3 regions of the Ensifer sp. SL37 genome follow, and region 1 is predicted to be linked to each of the others. Evidence: riboswitches for the same ligand, from Rfam matches in the RefSeq annotation. Region 1 holds a riboswitch; each other region holds the start of a gene.

The links. A riboswitch is a leader RNA that binds a small molecule or an ion and turns the genes downstream of it on or off. The one in region 1 is predicted to bind thiamine pyrophosphate.
Region 2: linked by a shared signal. The riboswitch ahead of thiB (thiamine ABC transporter substrate binding subunit) and the one ahead of thiC (phosphomethylpyrimidine synthase ThiC) in region 1 are both predicted to bind thiamine pyrophosphate.
Region 3: linked by a shared signal. The riboswitch ahead of thiO (glycine oxidase ThiO) and the one ahead of thiC (phosphomethylpyrimidine synthase ThiC) in region 1 are both predicted to bind thiamine pyrophosphate.

The regions. Positions count from the first base shown of each region.
Region 1 is NZ_JAPPRN010000001.1:1,211,829-1,214,088, forward strand. Features, by position in the region: gene thiC (phosphomethylpyrimidine synthase ThiC) at 1-1,273, opposite strand, end outside; TPP riboswitch at 1,364-1,492, opposite strand; gene OVA00_RS05485 (sigma-54-dependent transcriptional regulator) at 1,590-2,260, opposite strand, start outside.
Region 2 is NZ_JAPPRN010000006.1:1,622,378-1,624,637, forward strand. Features, by position in the region: gene thiB (thiamine ABC transporter substrate binding subunit) at 1-963, opposite strand, end outside; TPP riboswitch at 1,015-1,133, opposite strand; gene OVA00_RS19930 (GNAT family N-acetyltransferase) at 1,269-1,754, shown strand; gene OVA00_RS19935 (thiamine diphosphokinase) at 1,839-2,260, shown strand, end outside.
Region 3 is NZ_JAPPRN010000001.1:1,068,704-1,070,963, forward strand. Features, by position in the region: gene OVA00_RS04845 (thiazole synthase) at 1-347, opposite strand, end outside; gene thiS (sulfur carrier protein ThiS) at 351-548, opposite strand; gene thiO (glycine oxidase ThiO) at 545-1,516, opposite strand; TPP riboswitch at 1,678-1,798, opposite strand; gene bioB (biotin synthase BioB) at 2,222-2,260, shown strand, end outside.

The DNA of each region.
Region 1 (2,260 bases):
TGTCCATGTTCTCCTTGATCTTGTGCATCGGCACGTGGCCGGGGCCTTCGATCATCACCTGACAATCCTTGGCCCAGGCGATCTTGGTGAGCTCGCCGAGCGTTTCGAGTTCGGCGAATTGTGCCGCGTCGTTGGCATCGGCGATCGAGCCGGGGCGCAGGCCGTCGCCGAGCGAGAAGGAGACGTCATAGGCGCGGCAGATGTCGCAGATTTCCTCGAAATGCTCGTAAAGGAAGCTCTCGCGATGGTGATGCAGACACCACTTGGCCATGATCGAGCCGCCGCGCGAAACGATGCCGGTGACGCGATCGACGGTGAGCGGGATGTAGTGCAGCCGGACGCCGGCATGGATGGTGAAATAGTCGACGCCCTGTTCAGCCTGCTCGATCAGCGTGTCGCGATAGACTTCCCAGGTGAGGTCCTCGGCAATGCCGTTGACCTTTTCCAGCGCCTGGTAAAGCGGCACGGTGCCGATCGGAACCGGTGAGTTGCGGATGATCCATTCGCGGATGTTGTGGATGTTGCGGCCGGTCGAAAGGTCCATGACGGTGTCGGCGCCCCAGCGCGTCGCCCAGACCATCTTTTCGACCTCTTCCGCCATCGACGAGGTGACGGCGGAGTTGCCGATATTGGCATTGATCTTCACCAGAAAATTACGGCCGATGATCATCGGCTCGGATTCCGGATGGTTGATGTTGGCAGGCAGGATCGCGCGGCCGCTGGCAATTTCCTGGCGCACGAATTCGGGTGTCACGTGATCGGGGATGTGGGCGCCGAAGCTCTCGCCGTCGCGGACTTTCGCACGCGCCGCGTCGCGGCCGAGATTTTCGCGGATCGCCACGAACTCCATTTCCGGCGTGATGATGCCGGCGCGGGCATAGGCAAGCTGGGTCACTGCGCGGCCGCCCGTGGCCTTCAGCGGCGCATGCTGGAACGGGAAGGTCGGTGTCAGCCTGTCGCCGCTCACAAAGCCGTTGTCCTCGGGGCGGACCACGCGTCCCTCATAGGTTTCCACATCGCCGCGGTCGACGATCCAGTTGCGGCGCAGCCGCGGCAGGCCGTCCTCGATGCGGATCTCGGCGTCGTCGGCGGTGTAGGCGCCGGAGGAATCATAGACCGTAACCGGTTGCTCGCCCGACGTCGGGTGGAGCGCAATCTCGCGCATCGGCACGCGGATATCCGGATGAAGCACGCCCGGCTTGCGGATCTTGCGGGAGGCGGGAAGCGGTCCTTGCGTGACCGTGAGGGCTGCGGGTTTGGTGGCAATATTCATGACGAGGCTCCAAGTTTGCAATTGGAGACCCAGTTCTGATGCCGGAAAGATGAAAGACGCTCCGCCAGATGCTGGACGCACGGGATCCTGGCTTCGATATCTGCACCGTCCCTACGCCAGTATGAACTGGATCAGGTTCAACGGGTCACTGCGCCACAGCCGGCAAGCCGGCCATCCAGCAGAATCTCAGCCCCTTGCGGGACCCCCCTGGTGAATGCCTAGATCATAGCCATCGATCGGCCCGGGTCGTCAAGCGTGAATTCGCCTGCCGACAAAGATGCACCTATTGCGTGTGGTGACGGATTCGGGTTTGACGCTAGCGGCCGGCCTTTTCCGGTGCGGCCCGCTCGGCGTAATCGGCACGGTTGATGCCGTGGCGCTGGAGCTTGTCGTAGAATGTCTTGCGCGGAATGCCGAGCGCCTCGATCGTCGCCTTGACGTCGCCGCGCTGAGCCCGCAACACCTCTTTCAGGATCTCCGCCTCGTAGCGTTCGAGCCGTTCCGGGAGCGCAAATCCAGGCTGTTCGGCGGGCGCAATCGGCTGTCCCAGCGGACCTTCGACACCAAGCGCCACGCGTTCTGCAAAGTGCGAGAGCTCGCGCACATTGCCCGGCCAGGCATGCGTCATCAGATGTCTCTGCACGGCCGATGTGACCACAGGCGCGTCGCGCTTGAAGCGCTCGGCCGCCCGGGTCAGGAAGTGCGAGAAGAGCAGCGGGATATCGTCTCGGCGTTCGCGCAGCGGTGGGATCGACAGCGTTACGACATTCAATCTAAAGTAGAGGTCTTCCCGGAAATCGCCGCGCTGCGCCGGGTCGCCAAGATCGATTTTGGCAGCCGCGATGACGCGGATATCGACCGGACGAACGTGGTTGGTGCCAAGCGGCGTGATTTCGCGCGCTTCCAGAACGCGCAGCATCTTCACTTGAGTCGCCGGTGGCATCGCCTCGATCTCGTCGAGGAACAGCGTGCCGCCGCTCGCATGCT
Region 2 (2,260 bases), on a different contig from region 1:
CGAGGGCAGGAGGAAGGTGTTTTCCGGCTTGACCAGCTTATTGAAGGCGTCCGGCAGCGGCTCCTTGGTCGCTGCGACCGGCATCATCCAGTTCGTCGTCGGGATGATCGACTGGAAGTCCGGACCGGTCATGAAGGCGAGGAACTGCTTTGCCAGTTCCGGCTCCTTGGCGTTCTTGGTCATGCCGGCGACTTCGATCTGGATGTAGTGCCCTTCGGAGAAGGCAGCGGCCTGATAGCGCTCGGTGTTTTCCGCGACCATGTGGTAGGCCGGCGACGTGGTGTAGGACAGCACCATCGGCGCCTCGCCCTTGGTGAAGAGGCCATAGGCTTCCGACCAGCCGGGGGTGACGGTCAGAACGCGGTCCTTCAGCTTCGTCCAGGCGGCACCCGCCTCATCGCCATAGACGGCCTTGACCCAGAGCAGGAGGCCGAGGCCCGGCGTCGACGTACGCGGATCCTCGATGACGATCTTCTGCGACGGGTCGCCTTCTACCAGCTCCTTCAGGCTCTTCGGCGGCGTCTTCAGCGTCTCGGTGTCGTAGACGACGGCGAAGTGGCCGTAGTCATAGGGCAGGAACGTGTCGTCGGAGAAGTTGCCGGGAACGGTGACGCCGGTTGCCTCGACGCCGTGCGGCGCGAAGAAGCCCGTTGCCTTGGCTTCCGCAACGAGGTTGGTGTCGAGGCCAAGCACGATGTCGGCCTTGGAAGCCTCGCCTTCGAGCTTCAGGCGGGTGAGCAGCTCGACGCCGTCGGCCACGCCGACATAGTTGACCTTGCATTCGCAGGTCTTCTCGAAGGCTTCTGCGACCTTGGCGCCCGGGCCCCATTCGGTGATAAAGCTCTCATAGGTGTACACCGTCAGCGTCTTGTCGGCGGCGGTCGCGGCGCCGGAGAAAACAAGGCTCGCGGCCGTCGCAAGGGCTAGCCGGCTAAAGAATTTAAGTTGCGATGAATTGGACATGGCGAGGACCTCTCTCCCAAAGTTCGTTGTTGCATGGGAAAAGGGCGTATCGATCCGATCGCGTCTAATCCCTCCGCCGGTATGAGCCGGATCAGGTTCCGCGGGTTGGCGTTTTGACGCCTCTCAGCCTCCGGCCGCAATGCGGTCGGGAGGCACCCCGTTAGAGCGGCAAGAGATTTACCGCTGCCTCGGTCCCATGGCAAGCGATGTTTACGGCGAAGCAAGGGGACGCCTGGCCAGCACAATGGCTCGTGTTTGCGTATGCCGCCAACTGCGCTACACAACGGCAGCGAGGAGGAAATGTCATGCCCGATATGCTTGTTCGACTTTATGCCCTGCCGGCTGAACCTCAGTCGAAGCTTGGCCTTGGCATCAGCATTCGCCGCGCCATGGCGCCGGAGCGCCGCCTGGTCGTTTCCTGGATTGAAAAGACTTTCGGTGCCGGATGGGCGGGCGAGGCGGAAGCCGCCTTTTCCTCCACCCCGACGCGCATGCACGTCGCTGTCCATGACGAAAAGATCGTCGGCTTTTCCTGCCACGACGTAACGGCACTCGGCTTCTTCGGTCCGACCGGCGTCGACGAAAGCATGCGCGGGCAGGGGATCGGTGAGGCACTGTTGCTTGCAAGCCTCACGGCCATGCGCGAGGCCGGCTATGGCTACGCGATTATCGGCGGCGTCGGGCCGGCGAAGTTCTACGAGCGGGTGGCCGGCGCCGTCGAAATTCCGGATTCGACCCCCGGCATTTATGCCGGCATGCTTTTTCCCGATCCGGTGCCCGAGGGGCATTGATGGTCTGACCAAAATATCGAGAACCGCTCGTTCGACGGTTTTCTTCGTTTTCCTTCGGCGGTCCTTTGCGCTATGGGCTTTGCCATGGCTCGATCGACCTTCACCATTCTGCTTGGCGGCGCCCTTTCGCTGACCGACCGGCTGGCTCACCAGCTGGCCGCAAGTCGCTTCATTGCGGCTGACGGCGGCATGCGCCATGCCCGATTGCTCGGCATCGTGCCGGATGTCTGGGTCGGTGATTTCGACTCGACCGAGGAAGCCCTTCTTGCGGACTACGCCTCCGTCTCGCGCGAGCCCTATCCGGCGGCGAAGGCCGCGACGGACGGGGAGATCGCGGTCGAGGCGGCGCTGTCGCGTGGAGCCGATCGCCTGATTTTCGCCGGCGCCCTCGGCGGTACCCGCAGCGATCACGCCTTCATGCACCTGCTGCATGCCGTCGCCCTTGCCGAGCGTGGCCTTTCCGTGTTGATGACCTCGGGCGAGGAAGAGGCCTATCCGCTGCTGGC
Region 3 (2,260 bases), 140 kb from region 1:
GCCTCGACCAGCCCGAAGACATCGGGCTGCAGCGTATCGTGGTGGCCGATCACTTCGAGTTTCAGCCAGTTGGTGCCGAAGACCTCGCGCGCCATCTTGGCCGTCAACACCGCCTCTGACACCGAGTGGCAGCCGGCGGTGTTCGGCAGCACGTGCACGCCGAGCGCCCGGATCAGTTCGAAGAAGGCGCCGCCCTGGCGGCCTCCGGCGGTTTCGCGCCGGAGCGAGACCGTGACGATCTCAGTGCCTGACGATCGCACCGCATCTTCCATAACGGCGGGGGAGGGGTAGCGGGCGGTGCCGAGCAGCAACCGTGAGCGCAGGTCCTGTCCATAAAGCGTCAGCATGTCTCAGCCTCCTTTCATCGGCGAGAGAATTTCGATCCGGTCCCTGTCGCTGAGCGCATGACCCGAACGGTCGGCCCGGTGCACCAGTTCGCCGTTGACGGCGGTGGCGAGCCAGTCGCCTTCGAAATCAAGGGCGGCCAGAAGCTCGGCGAGGGTGGTGACGGCGAGGTCGTGATCCTCGCCATTGACGGTCAGTCTCATGCGGCATCTCCCTTCAGGTCCTGCGCAAGCGCGAGGTCGGCTGCTTCCGCCGCCAGGGCCGGCGAAAGCAGGAAGCCATGGCGGTAAAGTCCGTTGATCGTGATGGTCTGCTCGGTGCGCAGGGCGCGCGGCAGGTTGTTGGCGAAGGCGGGGCGGACGCCGGCGCCGGTTTCGACGAGGCGCGCTTCGCCGAAGGCCGGATGCAGCGCATAGGCGGCGTTCAGCAGTTCCATGAGGGAGCGGGCGGTGATCGGTCCGCCGTCATCCGTCTCGATCATCGTCGCCCCGCACATGAAGAGGCCGCCGCCGCGCGGCACGATGTAGAGCGGGATGCGGGGATGAATGAGCCTGACCGGCCGCGACAGTTCCACGTCGCTTGTCTGCAGGTAGAGCATTTCGCCGCGCACGCCCCGCAGGCCCGGCGTTTCGCCGATGCGTGCCGCGCCGGCGCAGTCGGCGACGAGATCGTGGTGGCCATCGTCGCTCGTCTCATCGAGGAAGGTGACGCCGTGATCGACAAGCTTCTGCCGCAACCGGCTCAGCGCCCGGCGCGGGTCGAGATGCGCCTCACCGGGAAAAAACAGCGCCTCGCGGAAACGTCCGGCAAGCGCCGGTTCCAGCCGTTCGATCGCGGCGGCGTCGAGCCATTCGAAGCCGGAGGTGCGTGAGGCAAAGCGCTTGAGTTCGCCCGCATCCCGTGGCGGGGCGACGACAAGCGTGCCGTTTCGGGAAACCTCGCCCGGCAGGGCGTCGTCCCACCAGTCGATGGCGCCGATGCCCTTCGTCAGCACCACCTCTTCGGCGCTCTCGCGTTCGCACCAGGGTGCCAGCATGCCGCCGGCAAACCAGGAGGCCGCGCCGGCAAAGCCTGGTTTTTGCTCGACAACCGTCACCGCGACACCGCGGGCGCTAAGTTCATGCGCCAGACAGAGCCCTGCGACGCCGGCACCTTTGACGAGGATCCGCATGGCTCAGTGTTCCCGCGAGGCGTGGGCGGGCCGTCGTGAGGGAAGCGGGATGGTGTTGGCGGTGTGCATGCCGAGGCTCCGATTGTGGAGACCCAGTTCACGAGCGAAGGAAGGGGAAGGACGCCTTGCCGTTGAATGGTCGCGGGAACGCGACGTTTGCGGCAGCGATGTCTGCACCGTCCCTACGCCAGTATGAACTGGATCAGGTTCAACGGGTCACTGCGCCGCGCAAACCGCATAGCAGAATCTCAGCCCCTTGGCGGGACACCCCTGGTGAATGCTACAAGCTGACCGTTCGGGGCGGTTTTTGTCAAGAGCCAGCATTCGTGTGCGATGTGATCTCATCTGCCGAGAAAATTATCTATAATTTTGCGACGAGAAAGCGGAAGCGTTGGCGGCGTGCTGAGGGGAGGAGTGTCAGGCGGGCAGAGCGGGTCGAAAAATACCGGAGAAGCCCCGCTCGTCCTCGTTTCTCGGGTGCGTTACGCCCGATTTCGGAAATGGGAGATGCGACCGATTGATTGGTGATTGTTGCCCTGTCTCGGCGGTTTCCAGATTCACTCACGGTCAAAATACAACCAGAAGGGTATTTGCTAACACAAACTCTCCACCTGGGTGCTTGCGAACTTTGCTCGTCGATAAAATTATAGATAATATCAGATTCTATCTATTTCGCGTTTGCGATGACCTGGAGGACGAGCCTAAATGCTGGACGGAACCCTATCAACTGGCGCTAATTTTACC